4 regions of the Streptosporangium sp. NPDC049078 genome follow, and region 1 is predicted to be linked to each of the others. Evidence: riboswitches for the same ligand, from Rfam matches in the RefSeq annotation. Region 1 holds a riboswitch; each other region holds the start of a gene.
What was found. Region 1 has a riboswitch for cobalamin ahead of cobN (cobaltochelatase subunit CobN). Riboswitches for the same ligand answer to the same signal wherever they lie in the genome.
Positions count from the first base shown of each region.

Region 2: it holds a riboswitch for cobalamin, as region 1 does, so the genes downstream of both, metE (5-methyltetrahydropteroyltriglutamate--homocysteine S-methyltransferase) here and cobN (cobaltochelatase subunit CobN) in region 1, are expected to answer to the same signal.
Region 3: it holds a riboswitch for cobalamin, as region 1 does, so the genes downstream of both, AB0B90_RS13700 (CbtB-domain containing protein) here and cobN (cobaltochelatase subunit CobN) in region 1, are expected to answer to the same signal.
Region 4: it holds a riboswitch for cobalamin, as region 1 does, so the genes downstream of both, AB0B90_RS10470 (ribonucleoside-diphosphate reductase subunit alpha) here and cobN (cobaltochelatase subunit CobN) in region 1, are expected to answer to the same signal.

Region 1 is NZ_JBEZEL010000004.1:128,639-132,962, forward strand. Features, by position in the region: gene cobN (cobaltochelatase subunit CobN) at 1-1,738, opposite strand, end outside; cobalamin riboswitch at 1,975-2,170, opposite strand; gene AB0B90_RS07720 (precorrin-3B synthase) at 2,192-3,829, shown strand; gene AB0B90_RS07725 (precorrin-8X methylmutase) at 3,826-4,324, shown strand, end outside.
Region 2 is NZ_JBEZEL010000010.1:215,522-219,845, forward strand. Features, by position in the region: gene AB0B90_RS19020 (hemerythrin domain-containing protein) at 1-503, shown strand, start outside; gene metE (5-methyltetrahydropteroyltriglutamate--homocysteine S-methyltransferase) at 600-2,834, opposite strand; cobalamin riboswitch at 2,953-3,144, opposite strand; gene AB0B90_RS19030 (hypothetical protein) at 3,215-4,036, opposite strand; gene AB0B90_RS19035 (2-dehydropantoate 2-reductase N-terminal domain-containing protein) at 4,306-4,324, opposite strand, start outside.
Region 3 is NZ_JBEZEL010000007.1:165,260-169,583, reverse strand. Features, by position in the region: gene AB0B90_RS13710 (acyltransferase) at 1-662, shown strand, start outside; gene dop (depupylase/deamidase Dop) at 750-2,267, shown strand; cobalamin riboswitch at 2,387-2,517, shown strand; gene AB0B90_RS13700 (CbtB-domain containing protein) at 2,552-2,746, shown strand; gene AB0B90_RS13695 (CbtA family protein) at 2,754-3,494, shown strand; gene AB0B90_RS13690 (histidine phosphatase family protein) at 3,491-4,063, shown strand; gene AB0B90_RS13685 (VWA domain-containing protein) at 4,107-4,324, shown strand, end outside.
Region 4 is NZ_JBEZEL010000005.1:296,610-300,933, reverse strand. Features, by position in the region: gene AB0B90_RS10470 (ribonucleoside-diphosphate reductase subunit alpha) at 1-2,018, opposite strand, end outside; cobalamin riboswitch at 2,131-2,332, opposite strand; gene AB0B90_RS10465 (tripartite tricarboxylate transporter substrate-binding protein) at 2,337-3,362, opposite strand; gene glmS (glutamine--fructose-6-phosphate transaminase (isomerizing)) at 3,454-4,324, opposite strand, start outside.

The DNA.
Region 1 (4,324 bases):
CCATCGGCGGGACGAGGTGGTCGACCAGGGTGGCGTGGGCGCGGCGCTTGGCCTGGGTGCCCTCGCCCGGGTCGTTCACCAGGAACGGGTAGACGAGCGGCAGGTCGCCGAGCGCGGCGTCCGGGCCGCAGGAGGCCGACAGGCCCGCCGACTTGCCGGGCAGCCACTCCAGGTTGCCGTGCTTGCCCACGTGGACCACGGCGTGCGCGCCGAAGCCGTCGGCCAGCCAGCGGTAGGCGGCCAGGTAGTGGTGGCTGGGCGGCAGGTCGGGGTCGTGGTAGATCGCGATGGGATTCTCGCCGAAGCCGCGCGGCGGCTGCACCATGACCACCACGTTGCCGGAACGCAGCGCGGCCAGCACGATCTCGCCCTCGGGATCGCGTGAGCGGTCCACGAACAGCTCGCCGGGCGCCGGGCCCCAGTGCTCCTCCATCCGGGCGCGCAGGTCCGCGGGGAGGGTGGCGTACCACTCGGCGTACCGGCTCGCCGCGATGCGCACCGGGTTTCCCGCGAGCTGTTCCTCGGTGAGCCAGTCCTGGTCCTGCCCGCCCGCGGCGATCAGCGCGTGAATGAGCGCGTCGCCGTCCTGCCCGCTCACCCCGGGCAGCTCGTCCTCGGCGCCGATGTCGTAACCGCGCTCGCGGAGCGCGGCCAGCAGCCGCACCAGGCTGGCCGGGGTGTCCAGGCCGACGGCGTTGCCGATGCGCGCGTGCTTGGTGGGATAGGCCGACAGCATCAGCACCAGCCGCCGCTCGGCGGGCGGGATGTGCCGCAGCGCGGCGTGGCGCACCGCGATGCCCGCCACCCGCGAGGCCCGCTCGGGGTCGGCCACGTAGACGGTGAGCCCATCCTCGTCGATCTCCTTGAAGGAGAACGGCACCGTGATGATCCGTCCGTCGAACTCGGGGATCGCGACCTGGGTGGCGGCGTCCAGCGGGGACAGGCCGTCGTCGTTCTCCTCCCAGGAGGCCCGGCTGCTCGTCAGGCACAACCCCTGCAGGATCGGCACGTCCAGCTCGGCGAGCGCGCCGACGTCCCATGCCTCGTCGTCCCCGCCCGCCGACGCGGTCGCCGGACGGGTGCCGCCCGCGGCGAGCACGGTCACCACCAGGGCGTCCACCGTGCGCAGGACCTCCAGCAGGCCGGGTTCCGCGGTGCGCAGCGAGGCGCAGTACACCGGCAGCGCCCGCGCGCCCGCGTCCTCGATCGCCGAGCAGAGCACTTCGACGAAGGCGGTGTTCCCCGCCACGTGGTGGGCCCGGTAGTAGAGCACCCCGACGACGGGTCCGTCCTGGCCGCGCGTCTCGCGCGCGAGCGTTCCCCAGGTGGGGGTGGGCTCGGGCGCGGCGAACCCGTGGCCGGTGAGCAGCAGCGTGTCGGACAGGAAGTGATGCAGCTCGGTCAGGTTGGCCGGGCCGCCGTGGGCGAGGTAGGCGTGCGCCTCGGCGCAGACCCCGCCGGGCACGGTGGACAGCTCCATCAGCTCGGCGTCCGGCGCCTGCTCGCCGCCGAGGACGACGACGGGCCGGGGTCCGGCGAGCAGCGCGTCCAGCCCCTCCTCCCAGGCGCGGCGCCCGCCGAGCAGGCGGACCACGACCAGGTCGGCGCCCTCCAGCAGCGGCGGGAGGTCGGCGGCGGTGAGTCTGGCGGGGTTGCCGAGCCGGTAGTCCGCGCCGCTCGCGCGGGCGCTCAGCAGGTCGGTGTCGGAGGTCGAGAGCAGCAGGATCACGCGCCACACCCCGGCAGAGGAGTGGCGGTACGGCCCGCGGGAGCCGCGATGCGGCGGGAGAGCGGCGACGTCGCGGTGTGACGCGGGAGCGGCGGTGTCACACCGTGATGTGGCGACCGCGATGCCGCGTCGTGATGGGAAGACCACGATGCCGCGGTGTGGCGGGGGAACGGCGATGTCGCGGTGTGGCGGGGGAACGGCGAAAAGCGCACGGAGCTTCCTCCCTCGGGGTCCTCGCCCCGGGTCGTCGTCGGCCACGACGGCTGGAGTCTCCTGGCTCCCGGATCGGTGCTCACCCCGGCCTTCCCGTCCTTCGTCGGACAGTGGCCCGGGTGGGGTTCGCTCCCCGGTTACAGTGGCGGGACCGCGCCGGATTCACACCGGCTTCCTCCCTTGCCGTCGCCATCGATGACACTACGGCAGTCCGGGTCATTGCAAGAAACTGGCATTAACATCCTCTGAGTGTCCATTGCCGACTTTTCCGGACGATCGCGACTCGACGCGTGCCCCGGGGCCCTCCAGGTCCACCCCGCCGCGGACGGCGGCCTGGCCCGCGTCCGCGTACCCGGAGGTCGTCTCACCCCCTCCCAGCTGCGCGAACTCGCCGACGCCGCCACGGCGTACGGCAACGGCGTCATCGAGCTCACCTCCCGGGCGAACGTCCAGGTGCGCGGTCTCGGGCCGGAGAATCCAGAAAGCGGTCCGGAAAACGGATTCGCCGCGCGGATGGCGAAAGCGGGCCTGCTGCCCTCGGCGACACACGAGCGCATCCGCAACATCCTCGCCTCCCCGCTGACCGGAGTGGACGGACCGGCCGAACCAAACGAACCCGGCAGACCGGCTGGATCGGCCGAACCAAACAAATTCGGCAGACCGAACAGACCAGCCGGACCCGCCGAACCAGGCGGAATCGACGAACCAAGCGGACCGAGCGGCGGGGATGCTCCGAACGGCACGAAAACGAACGGCCGTGGGATCGCCGACATCACCCCTCTGATCGGCGAACTGGATCGACGGCTGTGTGCCCGCCCGGCCCTCGCCGCCCTGCCGGGACGGTTCATGTTCGCCCTCGACGACGGACGGGGAGACGTGGCCGGCCTGGGCGCGGACGCCACGATCCTGCCCACGGCACCGGACGAGGCCGCGCTGCTCCTCGCCGGAACCGACACCGGCCTGCGCGTACCGCTCGACGAAGCCGTGACCGTCCTGCTCGCCACCGCCGAGGCGTTCCTCGACGAACTGGCCACCCGGGACGTCACCGCCTGGCGGATCGCCGAACTTCCCGACGGGCCCTCCCGGATCGCCACCCGGATGCGAACCGCTCTCGGACTCCCCGACACGCCCCCCTTCGAACCGGTGAGACCGCACGTCGTGACCTCCGGGCCGGTCGGCGTCATCGAGGGCACGGGCCGGCGAGGGAACCGAACCGGCGTCACCGGAGAGACAGGTCCCGGAAAAGCCGCAGGCCACGGAGACAGGGACACGGACGGTCCAGGAAACGAGGGCACGCGGGTGGCGCTCGGGGTGGCGATCCCCCTGGGGCGGCTGACCTCCGCGCAGGCACTGCTGCTCGCCGACGCCGCCTCGGGCGGGGAGATCCGGCTCACGCCATGGCGCGGTGTGGTCCTGCCCGGCCTGGACCGCGCCGAGGTCACGGGCACGGCCGCCCGTCTGGAGGCCGCCGGGCTGGTCGTCGACCCCGCCTCCCCCTGGATCGGTGTGACGGCCTGCACCGGCCGCCCCGGTTGCGCCAAATCCCTCGCCGACGTCCAGGCCGACGCCGCCACCGCCACCGCCACCGCCACCGCCACCGCCACCGCCACCGGCATGATTTCGCCGTCCAGAAGCGAACTCTCCGGAAACGAGCCTTCCCGGAGCGAACTCGGCATGGCCCCGCCGTCCGCGATGGGGCCGGGCACCGATACGCTCCCCGTGCACTGGGCGGGCTGCGCCAGGCGCTGCGGCCGCCCGAGGGGACGGGTCGCGGACGTGATCGCCACCGGTGACGGTTACCGCCTGGAACTGGACGGCACCGCCCTGACCTGCTCCGGCATCGAGGAGACCGCGGCCGCGGTGGCGGCCGCCAGAGGGGAAATGTGATCGACTACGTCCGCGACGGCGCGGAGATCTACCGCCGCTCCTTCGCCACCATCCGCGCGGAAGCCGACCTGGACGGCCTGCCCGCAGACGTCGCCCGGGTCGCGGTCCGTATGATCCACGCCTGCGGGATGGTCGACCTGGTGAGCGACCTGCGCTGGTCGCCCGGTGTCGTGGCCTCGGCACGCGAGGCGCTCCAGGCGGGCGCCCCGGTGCTCTGCGACGCCATGATGGTCGCCTCGGGGGTGACCCGGCGCCGCCTTCCCGCGGGCAACGAGGTGATCTGCACCCTCGGCGACCCCCGCGTGCCGGAGCTCGCCGCGCGGCTGGGCACCACCCGCAGCGCCGCGGCACTGGAACTGTGGCGCGACAGGCTCCAGGGCTCGGTGGTCGCGATCGGCAACGCGCCGACCGCGCTGTTCCGGCTGCTGGAGATGGTCGAGGAGGGCGCGGGCCGCCCGGCCGCCGTACTCGGCGTCCCGGTCGGCTTCATCGGCG
Region 2 (4,324 bases), on a different contig from region 1:
TCGACGGCGGCCAAACCGTACCGGCCCAGGCGCTGCACGCCTCGGCGGGTCTCATCCGCTCCTTCATCGAGGAGTACCACGAGCGCCTGGAAGAGAAGTACGTCTTCCCGCCGCTGGTCAAGGCCGGCAAGCTCACCGGCACCGTCACGGTGCTGCTCCAGCAACATCGGCGCGGACGCACGGTGACCGGCCGCATCCTGAACGCCACCGGCACCACCGGCGTCGCGACGCCGTCCGCCCAGGCCCGCCGCGCCCTGGTCGCCGACATGGCCGCCTTCGTCCGCATGTACGAACCGCACGAGGCGCGCGAGGACACCGTCGTCTTCCCCGCCCTGCGCGAAGTCGTCTCCGCCAAGCAGTTCGCCGAGTTGGGCGAGATCTTCGAAGACGAGGAACACCGCCGTTTCGGTACGGCCGGCTTCGCAGGCGTCGTCAACCAGGTGGCCGACATCGAGAAGAGCCTCGGCATCTACGACCTGGCCCAGTTCACTCCCCGGGGGTGAGCTGTCGATGACTTGAACGCGATCATGCGGTGTGTGGCCAGGAAGCTTCCTGAACGCCGGCCCGAAGCAGGGCTTCGGGCCGGGAAGCGGCACTGATCAGAGATCCGCTCGGACAGCTCGGGCGGCGGCGACCATGTTGGCCAGGGCTGCTCGCGTCTCGGGGTAGCCGCGGGTCTTCAGCCCGCAGTCGGGGTTGACCCACAGACGGTCGGCCGAAACGGCCTGGAGGGCGTTGCGCAGGTTGTCCTCGATCTCCTCGGCGGTCGGGACGCGCGGTGAGTGGATGTCGTAGACGCCGGGGCCGATGCCGTTGGCGTAGCCGACCTCGGTCAGGTAGGGCAACAGCTCCATGTGGGAGCGGGCGGCCTCGACGCTGGTGACGTCGGCGTCCAGGTCGGCGATCGGGCTGATGATCTCGCCGAACTCCGAGTAGCACATGTGGGTGTGGATCTGGGTGGAGTCGGCGGCGCCGGAGGTGGCCAGCCGGAACGCCCCGACCGCCCAGGCCAGATAGACCTCCTGGTCGTCCTTTCGGAGCGGCAGGAGCTCGCGCAGCGCCGGCTCGTCCACCTGGATGATCCCGATCCCGGCGGCCTCCAGATCCGTGATCTCGTCCCGGAGCGCGAGGGCCACCTGGCGGGCGGTCTGCGCCAAGGGCTGGTCGTCGCGGACGAACGACCAGGCCAGCATCGTCACCGGCCCGGTGAGCATGCCCTTGACCGGCCTGGACGTGAGCGACTGGGCGTAGGAGGCCCACTCCACCGTCATCGGCTCGGGGCGTGAGACGTCGCCGTGCAGGATCGGCGGGCGCACGCAGCGGGAACCGTACGACTGGACCCAGCCGTGGTCGGTGGCGGCGTAGCCGTCGAGTCGCTCGGCGAAGTACTGGACCATGTCGTTGCGCTCGGGCTCGCCGTGGACGAGCACGTCCAGGCCGAGCTCCTCCTGAAGCGTGATCACGCGGGCGATCTCGGTGCGCATCGCCTCGACGTAGGCGTTCTCGTCGATCCGTCCCGCCTTACGGTCCGCGCGGGCCTTGCGGATCTCCGCGGTCTGCGGGAACGAGCCGATCGTCGTCGTGGCCAGCTCGGGCAGTCCCAGTTTGGCCCGCTGCGCCGCGAACCGGACCGCCCGATCGGCCCGCCGCGCGTCACCAAGAGCCTCCAGCCGGGCCCGGACGTCGGGATCGGCCGGTACGACAGGGGGTTTCACGGCCGACGGGTTCTCGGAGCGCAGGTCGGCGGCGAGACCGACCAGCTCGGCGACCTTCTGCCGGGCGAACGCCAGCCGCGCCCGGACCGCCGGGTCCAGCGCCGCCTCACTGTCGAGGTCGATCGGGACGTGCAGCAGTGAACAGGAACTGCTCAGCTCCACCGTGTCGGCGAACCCGAGCAGGACCGCATACGTCGACTTCACCCGCGCCGGGTCGGCGCGCCACACGTTCCTGCCGTCGACCACCCCGGCGACCAAGGTCTTGCGGGCCAGCCCGCCGACCGAGGCCACCGCCTCCAGGTTGCCGGGTCCGGCGACGAAGTCGAGCCCGATCGCCTCGACCTCGGTGGAAGCGATCGTCCGCAGCGCCTGCGCACCGACGGCGCCGAAGTACGTGGCGAGCAGGATCTTCGGACGGCTGGGCAGGCCGCCAAGCCGCCGGTAGGCCCGCCCGAGCGCGTCGATCTCCCGGGCCCCGAGGTCGCGGGCCAGGACAGGCTCGTCGAACTGCACCCATTGCGCGCCCGCGCCCGCCAGCCGTTCCAGCAACTCGGCGTAGGTCTCCACCAGGGAGTCCAGCAGGTCGAGCGGGGTGAATCCCTCAGGTGAGTTCGGCGCGGCCTTGGCCAGCAGGAGATAGGTGAGCGGGCCGACGAGCACGGGCCGCGTCTCGATCCCCAGATTCCTGGCCTCCAGATACTCGGCCACGGGCTTGGCGGCCGAGCCTCCGGCGAGCTGGAACCGGGTGTCCAACGCCATCTCGGGGACGATGTAGTGGTAGTTGGTGTCAAACCATTTGGTCATCTCCAGGGGCGGAAGCTCGGCAGTGCCTCGCGCCATCGCGAAGTACCGGTCGAGCCCGGTGAGGTCGCGGTAACGCGTCGGCACGGCGTCGATCATGACCGTGGTGTCGAGCACCTGGTCGTAGAACGAGAACGTGTTCGACGGGATCGCATCAAGGCCCGCGTCACGCAGCTCGGTCCAGACCGAGCCGCGCAGCGACGCGGCGGTCGCCTCCAGCTCGTCGGCGCCGATCGTGCCGGCCCAGAAATCCTCGGTGGCGAATTTGAGCTCCCGATGCGCGCCGATGCGCGGGTAGCCCAAAACGGTCGTCCTCATGGCAACTTCCCTCGTCTCGCCAGTATGCGGCCAGGCAGGAGAGAGAAACGCAACGCGGAGCAGGCCCCCGGCGAGCGCGTCCCAGGCCCTCCCACGAGGCCGCGGACCACCGCGCGCCGAGCGGCACGCGGGCGGAGGCAGGTCTTCGGACTCGCGGGCACCATGCCTGAGGCATGACCTACTGGCCGTCGCTTCCCAGGCACGCGCCCAGTGCTTGTGACGGCGGTCGTTCCTGCTTACCGCTGCGGGGCAGTCCCGGATTCACACCGGGTTCCCTCTTACGACGCCCACCCCCGAAGGAGACGGGCGAACCATCCACACCGGAGAGCTTAACGGCCCGGCCACCGTTCGGGCCCAGTCGTGTGCGCGTCGGTGGCTCACTACGGGCGAACGGCGACCGATTCGGCGGAGAGCGTGACCTCGATGGTGATGTGCGGATTGTCCACTTGCGGGAGCTGAAGCCCACGCTTGAACTCCTCCGCATCGTCCGGCATCATCTTCGGCTGAACTGTGACCTTGACGTGGCCGGTCTCGTCATCTGGGTGCGTCGTCATCGTGGCCACCTCAGGACGGGATTGGAGCCAGGACACGACCGTGTCCTGGGCCTCCCGAAGCTCCGCGGCCGAGAATCCCTTGCCGCCGATCAGGGTGACCTCCACGGGGAGGGTCCTGGCCAACTCGATCGCGCGAGTCGGAATGGGCCCCTTGAAGCCGACGCGCAGCCCTCGCTGGTCGTCGACGTACCTGACGCCGGAGATCTCGTCGGGAAACTCCGTATTAAGTTTGTCGATCACCTGACTGTTGGACGACTGCGAACCGAAGCGGTCGATGGCCTCCTCGTAGGAGATGCCCTCCGATCTGGCGATGGTCCCAAGGTCGACCAACTCGGCGTAGGGAATGCCGTCGATCGTCACGCCCGGGTCGGTCACCGCGGGGTCGTAACCCTCGAAGTCCGTCGGCTTGGGCGACGAGGTAGCAGCCACCCGGGTCGCGTACCGCTTGACGACCTCCTCCAAAGGCCGACCCGACGACGCTGCCTCTCGCTTGAGCCGCTCCAGGGTGGGCCGATGCGCTTTGGGCTGATCGGCCCGCGGCAACACGATCGTCTCGCTTCCGGCCACAGTGAGTGCCGGACCGGCACCGGACTGGCCGCAGGCGCACAACGACGCAAGCACCGCAATGGTCAAAAGCAATTTCTTCACACCTAAGGGACGCTCCGCCGCCCTGAAGGGTTCATCCAGCCGCTCCCGGTGCGGCGAAGTCCGTTCGTCAAATAACTTGGGTCTCTTGGCGCACTCCGGAAGGCACGGTCCGGCGCCGTTACGCGGGCGGAGGACGGTTGTGACCGGGCTCTCGCCGTTGCGGAGCAGGCGTGGTGCCGATGCCGGCCCGTGTCCTGGTCGCCCCGGTTGCCTGCCGAAGTGAAGCGCGGCCGGTTGCCCGTACTCCGCTGTCATGGGTGGCCGTTCACTCAGTCCGTCATCGCGCGG
Region 3 (4,324 bases), on a different contig from region 1:
TCTTCGGGGTGACGCTCAACCGCTGCCTGGTCTTCATGGGCGTCTGGCTGCTGGCGGCCGGGTTCTTCGCCGGGAGCGACGAGGCGTGGGTCGAGCTCGTGGTCATGCCCAAGTACGCGGCGTACTTCGTCGGCGGCATGGCGTTCTTCCTGATGACGAGGTTCGGTCCCAGGCTCGTCCTGTGGTGCCTGGCCGGGATCAGCGGCGGCCTGGCCGTGAGCGCGGCGATCGACCGGGTGGCCGGGCGCGTCGAGAAGGTCGGCTACGCCGCGATGCCCGTGCCCGAGTGGGCCGTGGTCGCCACCGTGGTCGGTTTCTACGTGCTCATGGCCATGGTGGCGCTGGGATGGCTGGGATGGCTGCGCTGGCGCGGCCTGGTCGTCCTGGGCGCGCTCACCTACCCGCTCTACCTGTTCCACACCCCGGCCGCGGTCCTGATCGTCCCCGCGCTGCGGGACGTGCTGCCGCCCCCGCTGACCGCCCTGGTCACGGTGCTGGCCGCGACGGCGTTCTCCTATCTGGTGTACCGGGTGGCCGAGCGTCCGCTTCAGGAGTTCGTCAAATCCGTGCGGCGGAGAAGGGCCGCATCCCCGTCTCCGTCACAGCTCCCCGCGCTCTCCTCGATCCCCCTCGCAACGGGCGAAAAGGCTTCGGTGCCATAACTGTCCGACCACCGGGCATAGTGAAGGGTCTAGGGTCGGGAATAGATACCACGGAGAGAAACAGTCCCTGACGAACAGAGGGTGCGCATGACGGTACGGCGGGTGATGGGCATCGAGACCGAATACGGCATCTCCGTGCCCGGACAGCCGGGGGCCAACGCGATGGTGACCTCCTCTCAGGTCGTGAACGCCTATCTGGCGGCCTCGGCCGCCAGGGCACGGCGCGCGCGATGGGACTTCGAGGAGGAGAACCCGTTGCGGGACGCACGGGGGTTCGACCTCGCGCGGGAGGTGGCGGACCAGAGCCAGCTGACCGACGAGGACCTCGGCCTGGCGAACGTGATTCTCACCAACGGGGCCCGGTTGTACGTGGACCACGCCCATCCCGAATACTCCACACCCGAGTGCACCAATCCTCGGGCGGCGGTGATCTGGGACAAGGCGGGCGAACGGGTGATGCACGACGCGGCGGTTCGCGCCTCGGCGATGCCGGCCAACGCCCCGATCCAGCTCTACAAGAACAACACCGACAACAAGGGCGCCTCCTACGGCTGCCATGAGAACTACCTCATGCGCCGGGCCACCTCGTTCGCCGACATCGTCAGGCACCTGACGCCGTTCTTCGTCTCCCGGCAGGTCGTCACCGGCGCGGGCAAGGTCGGCATCGGTCAGGACTCACGGGGCGAGGGCTTCCAGATCAGCCAGCGGGCCGACTTCTTCGAGGTCGAGGTGGGGCTGGAGACGACGCTCAAGCGGCCGATCATCAACACCCGGGACGAACCCCACGCCGACCCGGAGAAATACCGTCGCCTGCACGTCATCATCGGTGACGCCAACATGTCGGAGATCTCGACCTACCTGAAGCTGGGGTCCACCGCGCTCGTCCTGGCGATGATCGAGGACGGCTACTTCACCCGAGACCTCGCCGTGGACAACCCCGTCCAGGCCCTGCGCGCGGTCTCACACGACCCCACGCTCAAGTACGAGATCTCCATGCGCGACGGCCGCAAGCTGACGGCGGTGCAGCTCCAGATGGAATACCTGGAGCTCGCGCGCAAGTATGCCGAGGAGCGCAGCGCCAACGGCCTGGACGAGCCCACCAAGGACATCCTGGAGCGCTGGGAGTCGGTCCTCACCCGCCTGGCGGAGGATCCGATGCAGCTGTCCGGCGAGCTCGACTGGGTGGCCAAGCTGGAGCTTCTGGAGGGATACCGGACCCGTGACGGCCTTCCCTGGTCGCATCCGCGTCTGCAGCTCGTCGATCTCCAGTACTCCGACATCCGTCCCGACCGAGGACTCTACAACCGGCTGGTCGCCCGGGGCCGCATGCAGCGCCTGGTCACCGAGGAGGAGGTGCAGAGGGCCATCGAGGTGCCGCCCAACGACACCCGGGCCTACTTCCGAGGCCGCTGCCTGAGCCAGTACAGCGAGTCGGTGGCCGCGGCCTCCTGGGACTCGGTCATCTTCGACATCCCCGGCCGTGAGTCGCTGCAGCGCGTCCCCACCCTTGAGCCGCTGCGCGGCACCAAGGCCCACGTGGGAGAGCTGTTCGACCGCTGCCGTACCGCCGCTGAGCTGGTGACGGCGCTCACCGGCGAGCAGTGACGTCCTGAGCGGGGCCTGAGAAGGGCCTGAGAGGGGGAGGCGGCCCGGCCGGGCCACCTCCCCCTCTTCGCGCCTACCGGATCCCGTCAAACCGGACACCTGGATTGACGGGGGACGGAGAATCGGGATACGTTCCGGGTGCTTTGTGGCGGTGCGAGGGAAATCCGGTGAAATTCCGGTGCGGTCGCGCCACTGTAATCCGGCCCGCGAGGGCCGGGAGCCAGGTCACACTCGGCCGCCACCGACCTACGAAAAGGGACGCGTCAATCCCGGAGGAGGTGGCCGTGAGCCAGATCTCGGCACCGCACACCCAGCCCATCCCATGGCACTCGCTCACCCGCTGGCTGCTCGCCGTACCGGCGCTGCTGCTTCTCGCCTATCTGGTCACCTTCGACCAGGGGGCGATCTCCCAGGCGGGAAACTACCTGCACGAACTCATGCACGACGGGCGTCACCTGCTCGGCGTACCGTGCCACTGAGCCGCAGGTGATCTCCAAACTCATCGTCCGGGGCCTCGTCGCCGGACTGCTCGCAGGGCTGCTCGCGGCCGTCTTCGCCTACACCGTCGGCGAACCACGCATCGACCAGGCCATCGCGCTCGAGGAGGCGGCCGCGGCCGCCTCCTCGGCCGAACCACACGACGACACCGGGACCGCCGCCCACTCCCACGGTGAGGAGGAGGCCCTCGTCAGCAGGGACGGGCAGCGTTTCGGGCTCTTCCTCGCCCTCGGCCTGTACGGCCTGGCGATCGGGGGCCTGTTCTCCCTCGTCTACGCGGCCGTACGCGGCCGGGCGGGACCTCGCTCGGAACCGGTGCTCGCGGTCACGCTCGCCGCCGCCGCGTTCACCTCCGTCGTCCTCATCCCTTTCATGAAATATCCCGCCAACCCACCGGCGGTCGGTGACCCGGAGACGATCGACCAGCGCACCGTGCTCTATCTGGTCGCCGTGGCCATCGGGATCCTCGCCGTCGCCGCCGGCACCGCCGCCCACCGCTACGCCTCGCGGAGTGAACCGTGGGTGCGCTGGCTGTCGGCGGGCGCCGCCTTCCTGGTCCCCGTCGTCGCGGCCTGGATCCTCCTGCCGGAGATCTCGGAGGTGCCCCAGGGCTTCCCCGCCGATCTCCTGTGGGACTTCCGGATCGCCTCGATAGGAACCCAGGCGGTCTTCTGGGCCGGTGTCGGCGCGCTCTTCGCCTTCGCCGCCCGCAGGCGCGGCCCGGTGTGACGACCCCCTCGGGGGTCACCCGCCTGCTCCTGGTCTGCCACGCCTCCACCTCGGCGACGGCGCGGGCCGCGTTCCCCGTCGACGAACCACTCGACGAACGCGGCCTGCGCCGGGCCGAGAGGATGGCGCGGCACCTCGGCTGGGCAGACCCCGGTTCAGCGGCCTGCCCGGCCGAGCTGCGCTGCGTCCAGACGGCGGCGGCGCTCGGCCTGCGGGCGGAGCACGACCCGCTGCTCGCCGACTGCGACCACGGCCGCTGGAGTGGCATGACGCTCGGCGAGGTCGAGGCCGCGGAGCCCGAGGCGCTCGCCTCCTGGCTCGGCGATCCGGGCGCGGCGCCGCACGGCGGGGAGTCGATCACCGCGCTCCTCGCCAGGGTTTCCGGCTGGCTCGCCGTCCGTACTCCCGGCAGGGCCGTCGCGATCACCCATCCGGCGGTCATCCGTGCCGCGGTCGTCCACGTCCTTGGCGCCCCCGCCCGCTCCTTCTGGCGCGTCGACGTCGCGCCGCTGGCCCGGGTGGCACTCACCGGGCGCGGCGGGCGCTGGCGGCTCAGCCACCTCCCCTGACGGCGCGACCACCCGACCACGTGAATGCGAAGGAGATCCCAAGGTGCGCAACCCCCGCTATCCCTTCACCGCGATCGTGGGGCTGGAGGACCTGAAACTCGCGCTGATCCTCAACGCGGTCTCCCCCCGCGTCGGGGGAGTACTGGTCAGAGGGGAGAAGGGCACCGCCAAGTCCACGATCGTGCGGGCGCTGGCCGCTCTCCTGCCGCCTGTCGAGGTGGTGACCGGTTGCCGGTTCTCCTGCGACCCCGCCGCCCCCGA
Region 4 (4,324 bases), on a different contig from region 1:
GAGCCGTCGGCGCGCTTGATCGCGTCGCGGATCGGCGCCGTCCACAGGCCGCGGGCCTGGAGGTCGCGGACGAGATAGCGGTTGACCTGCAGGAACTCCCCCGAGAGGGTCTCGCGCTTGAAGACGTTGGAGACCTGCGGCTCGATGCACTCGTAGCAACCGGCGATGGAGGCGATCGTGGCCGTCGGCGCGATCGCGATCATCAGCGAGTTGCGCAGGCCGGTCTCCGCGATCCGCCCCCTGAGCTCCGTCCACGCGGCCGACGTCGCGGCCCCGTAGTGGTCGGGGTGCAGCACCCCGGCGGCGGCCCTGGTCTCCTCGTACGAGGGATGGCGGCCACGCTCGACGGCCAGGTCCGAGGAGGTCCGGTAGGCGGCGAGCGCGATCTCCTCGGAGATCCGGGTGGACAGCTCCAGCGCGCGCGGCGAGTCGAACGGCAGCCGCAGCGCGAACAGCACGTCGGCCAGGCCCATCAGGCCGAGCCCGATCGGACGCCACCGCCGGTTGGCCGCCTCCGCCTCGGGAGTCGGGTAGAAACCCAGGTCGATGGTCCGGTCGAGGAACCGCACCGCGGTACGGACCGTCGCGCGCAGCCGCGCCCAGTCGATCCCGCCCTCGAGGTCCCCTGACAGGTGGGCGGCGAGGTTGATCGAGCCGAGGTTGCAGACGGCGGTCTCGGCGTCGCCGGTGACCTCCAGGATCTCGGTGCAGAGGTTCGACAGGTGGATGACGTTCTCGGGCCTCGCCGTCTGGTTGGAGGTACGGTTCGCCGCGTCCTTGAAGGTCATCCAGCCGTTGCCGGTCTGGGCGAGCGTGCGCATCATCCGCCCGTACAGGGTGCGGGCGGGGATCCGCCGGGTGAAGCGGCCCTCGGCCTCGGCCACCCGGTAGGCGTCGTCGAACGCGGCGCCGTACAGGTCGGTGAGGTGCGGGACCTCCTTGGGGTCGAACAGCGACCAGAGGCCGTCGGCCTCGACCCGGCGCATGAACTCGTCGGGGATCCAGTTGGCCAGGTTCAGGTTGTGCGTGCGGCGGGCCTCCTCGCCGGTGTTGTCGCGCAGTTCCAGGAACTCCTCGACGTCGGCGTGCCAGGGCTCCAGGTAGACGCAGGCCGCGCCCTTGCGGCGGCCTCCCTGGTTCACCGCGGCGACGCTGGAGTCGAGCGTGCGCAGCCAGGGCACGATGCCGTTGGAGTGTCCGTTGGTGCCCCGGATCAGCGAGCCCCGCGAGCGGACCCTGGTCCAGGCGATCCCGATGCCCCCCGCGTACTTCGACAGCCGCGCGACCTGCCCGTAGCGCTCGTAGATGGACTCCAGCTCGTCGCGGGGCGAGTCGAGCAGGAAGCACGAGGAGAGCTGGGGCCTGCGCGAGCCCGAGTTGAACAGCGTGGGCGAACTGGGCAGGTAGGACAGGGTGGCCATGAGCGCGTACAGCTCGGCGGCCTCCTCGACGGTCTCGGCCAGGCCGCAGGCCACCCGCAGGAAGAAGTGCTGCGGGCGCTCCAGGACCTTGCGGGTCCTCGGGTGGCGCAGCAGGTAGCGGTCGTAGACGGTGCGCAGCCCGAAGTACTCGAACCTGGCGTCCGCCTCCGGATCGACCAGCGCGTCCAGGACCGCGGCGTGGGCGGACACGAACCTCGCGAGCCCGTCGGCGACCAGCCCCGCCTCGTGGGTCGCGGCGACGGACTCGGAGAAGGCGCGGACGCCGTGCTCGGCGGCCTCGTCGGCGATCAGCTCGGCCAGCATCGCGGCGGCGACCCTGGAGTTCTCGGGATCGGTGATCACCCGGGCGGCGGCCTCGTCGATGGCCAGCCTGCGGGCGTCCGTGGCGCTCCCGACGCTCCCGGCGCCGTCGTCGCCCGTCGCGGCCACCGCGGCGCTCCGCGCGTTCCCGGTGTTCCCGGTGTTTCCCGTGCCGCCATGGCCCGACGCGGTCACCACCGCGCCTTCGACGCCGCTGTCGCCCGTCGCGGTCGCCGCCGTGCTCCCCGTCGCGGTCTCCGCCAATGCCTGTGTCACCTGGTGCCCCTCGCTCGATCGGACTCGCCCCAGGCTCCGCCGGATGGCACGCGTCCGCGAGCGATCCCGGGCACGCCGGATCGCCTCGTTCCGCGGGCCCTCCCACGAGGCCCTGGACATTCACGTCACCGGCAGGTCTTCGGACTCACGGGCGCGACGCGCATGCCTACCGGCCGTCGCTTCCCAGGTATGGATCACCCAGTGCTCAATGACGGCTTTCGTTCCCGTTCACCGCTGCGGGGCAGTCCCGGAATCTCACCGGGTTCCCTCTTGCCTCGCCCCCTGCGGGGCGAACCAGCAACGAGCAGGATCCTACATCTAGGGGCGCCTGACGCAACTACCCCAACAGGTTGTGTCGGAGGACTTCAGTAGCCCGAGCTCGTGAAGCACACCGCGGGTGCGGGCCGTCTCGGTGGCGAGCCACTGGCGAAAGTCGTCGCCGCTGAGATAGACCCGGCTCCAGCCGTGGGCCGCACACAGGGAGCGCCAGCGTGGCGCGGCGTCGAGCCTGTCGCACAGGGCGATCGCGGCGTCCCTGTCCTCCGGGCTCATGTCCTTGGGCCCCAGCAGGCCGCACCAGTCGCTGTACTCCAGCCGGACGTCGACCTCTCTGAGCGTCGGCGCGTCGATCCCGTCGATCCTGTCGCCGGAGGAGACCGCCAGGGGCCGCATACGGCCCGCGGCGATCTCGGAGCGCAGAGCACGCGCCGATCCCAGCAGGGCCGCCACCTGGCCCGCCTGGAGCGCCTCCACGGCGTCCTCGGGGGTAAGGTATCCGGCATACTCCAGCAGCCGGGTGTCCACCCCGAGGCACTTGCCGATCATGCCGTAGAGCACGTGCTCGGAGCCCCCTTCCGACCGGCCGCCGACCGCGAGCCCCGCCGGGTTCCGGCGCAACCCCGCGGCGAAGTCCTCGAAGGTCAGCAGGCGGGAGTCGGCGGGGACGACCAGGACCGCCCAGTCGCCGACCAGGCGGGCGATGGGGGTGGCGGCGTTCACCACGGCGACGGTGTTGGCGATCTCCGCGGCCGCCACCATCGGCATCGCGGTGACGAGCAGCCTGCCCTCTCGCGCGAAGGGGCCGCCGAAGGCACCGAAGGCGCCGAACGCGTCGCGAGGGGCGGAGCCCAGGGCGCCGCCCCGCTCGACGGCCATCGCGGTGCGCGCCAGTCCCGCCTGGACCGCGACGGTCGCCAGCCTGCCCGCGATCCTGTCCCAGCCGTGGCCGTCGGCGGTCGGTTCGAGGAGGAGCAGGCGCTTCACCACCGAGCCGGCGTCGTTCGCGCCGCACCCCGCGGCGAGCAGCACCCCCGCCGCCAGCGCGAAAAACCCCCTACGGCGCATAAGCGCCCCTTCCCCCAAGAACCCCCCATACCACAGGTTAGTACTCCATCACTATCTGTGACGAGACGGGGGGAGGGAAAGGGCGCGGGGCTCACTCCACCGTGACGCTCTTGGCCAGGTTCCTGGGCTTGTCGACGTCGCGGCCCAGGGCCACCGCCGCGTGGTAGGCGAAGAGCTGCAGCGGGATCGAGAGCAGGATCGGGTCCAGCTCGGTCTCGTTCTTGGGCACCACGACGCAGTCGTCGGCGAGCTTGGGGTCGGCGTCGCGGTGGCCCACCATGAGCACCCGGCCGCCCCGGGCGCGGATCTCACCCAGCGTGGTGAGGTTCTTGTCCAGCAGCTCGTCGTCGGGAACGATCGCCACCGTCGGCATGTCCGGGCCGATCAGCGCCAGCGGCCCGTGCTTCAGCTCGCTCGCCGGATAGGCCTCGGCGTGCACGTACGAGATCTCCTTGAGCTTCTGCGCGCCCTCGCGGGCCACCGGATAACCCCTCACCCGGCCCACGAACATCATGCTCGGCGACTCGGCGTACTTGCCCGCCAGTTCCTTGATCTGCGACTCCAGCGCCAGGATCTCCTTGATCTGGTCCGGCAGCCTGCGCAGGCCGTCGCAGATCCTGCGGCCGTCGGCGGGAGACAGGTCGCGCACCCGGCCCAGGTGCAGCGCGAGCAGCGCGAAGGCCACGGCGGTCGAGGTGAACGCCTTGGTGCTCGCCACCGAGACCTCGGGGCCCGCGTGCAGGTAGACACCGCCGTCGCACTCGCGGGCGATCGCGCTGCCCACCGTGTTGACGATGCCCAGCACCCGGCCGCCCTTGCGCTTGAGCTCCTGCACGGCGGCGAGGGTGTCGTAGGTCTCGCCCGACTGGCTGATCGCCACGTAGAGGGTGTCGGCCTCCACCACCGGGCTGCGGTAGCGGAACTCGCTCGCCGGCTCCGCGTCGGCGGGGATGCGCGCCAGC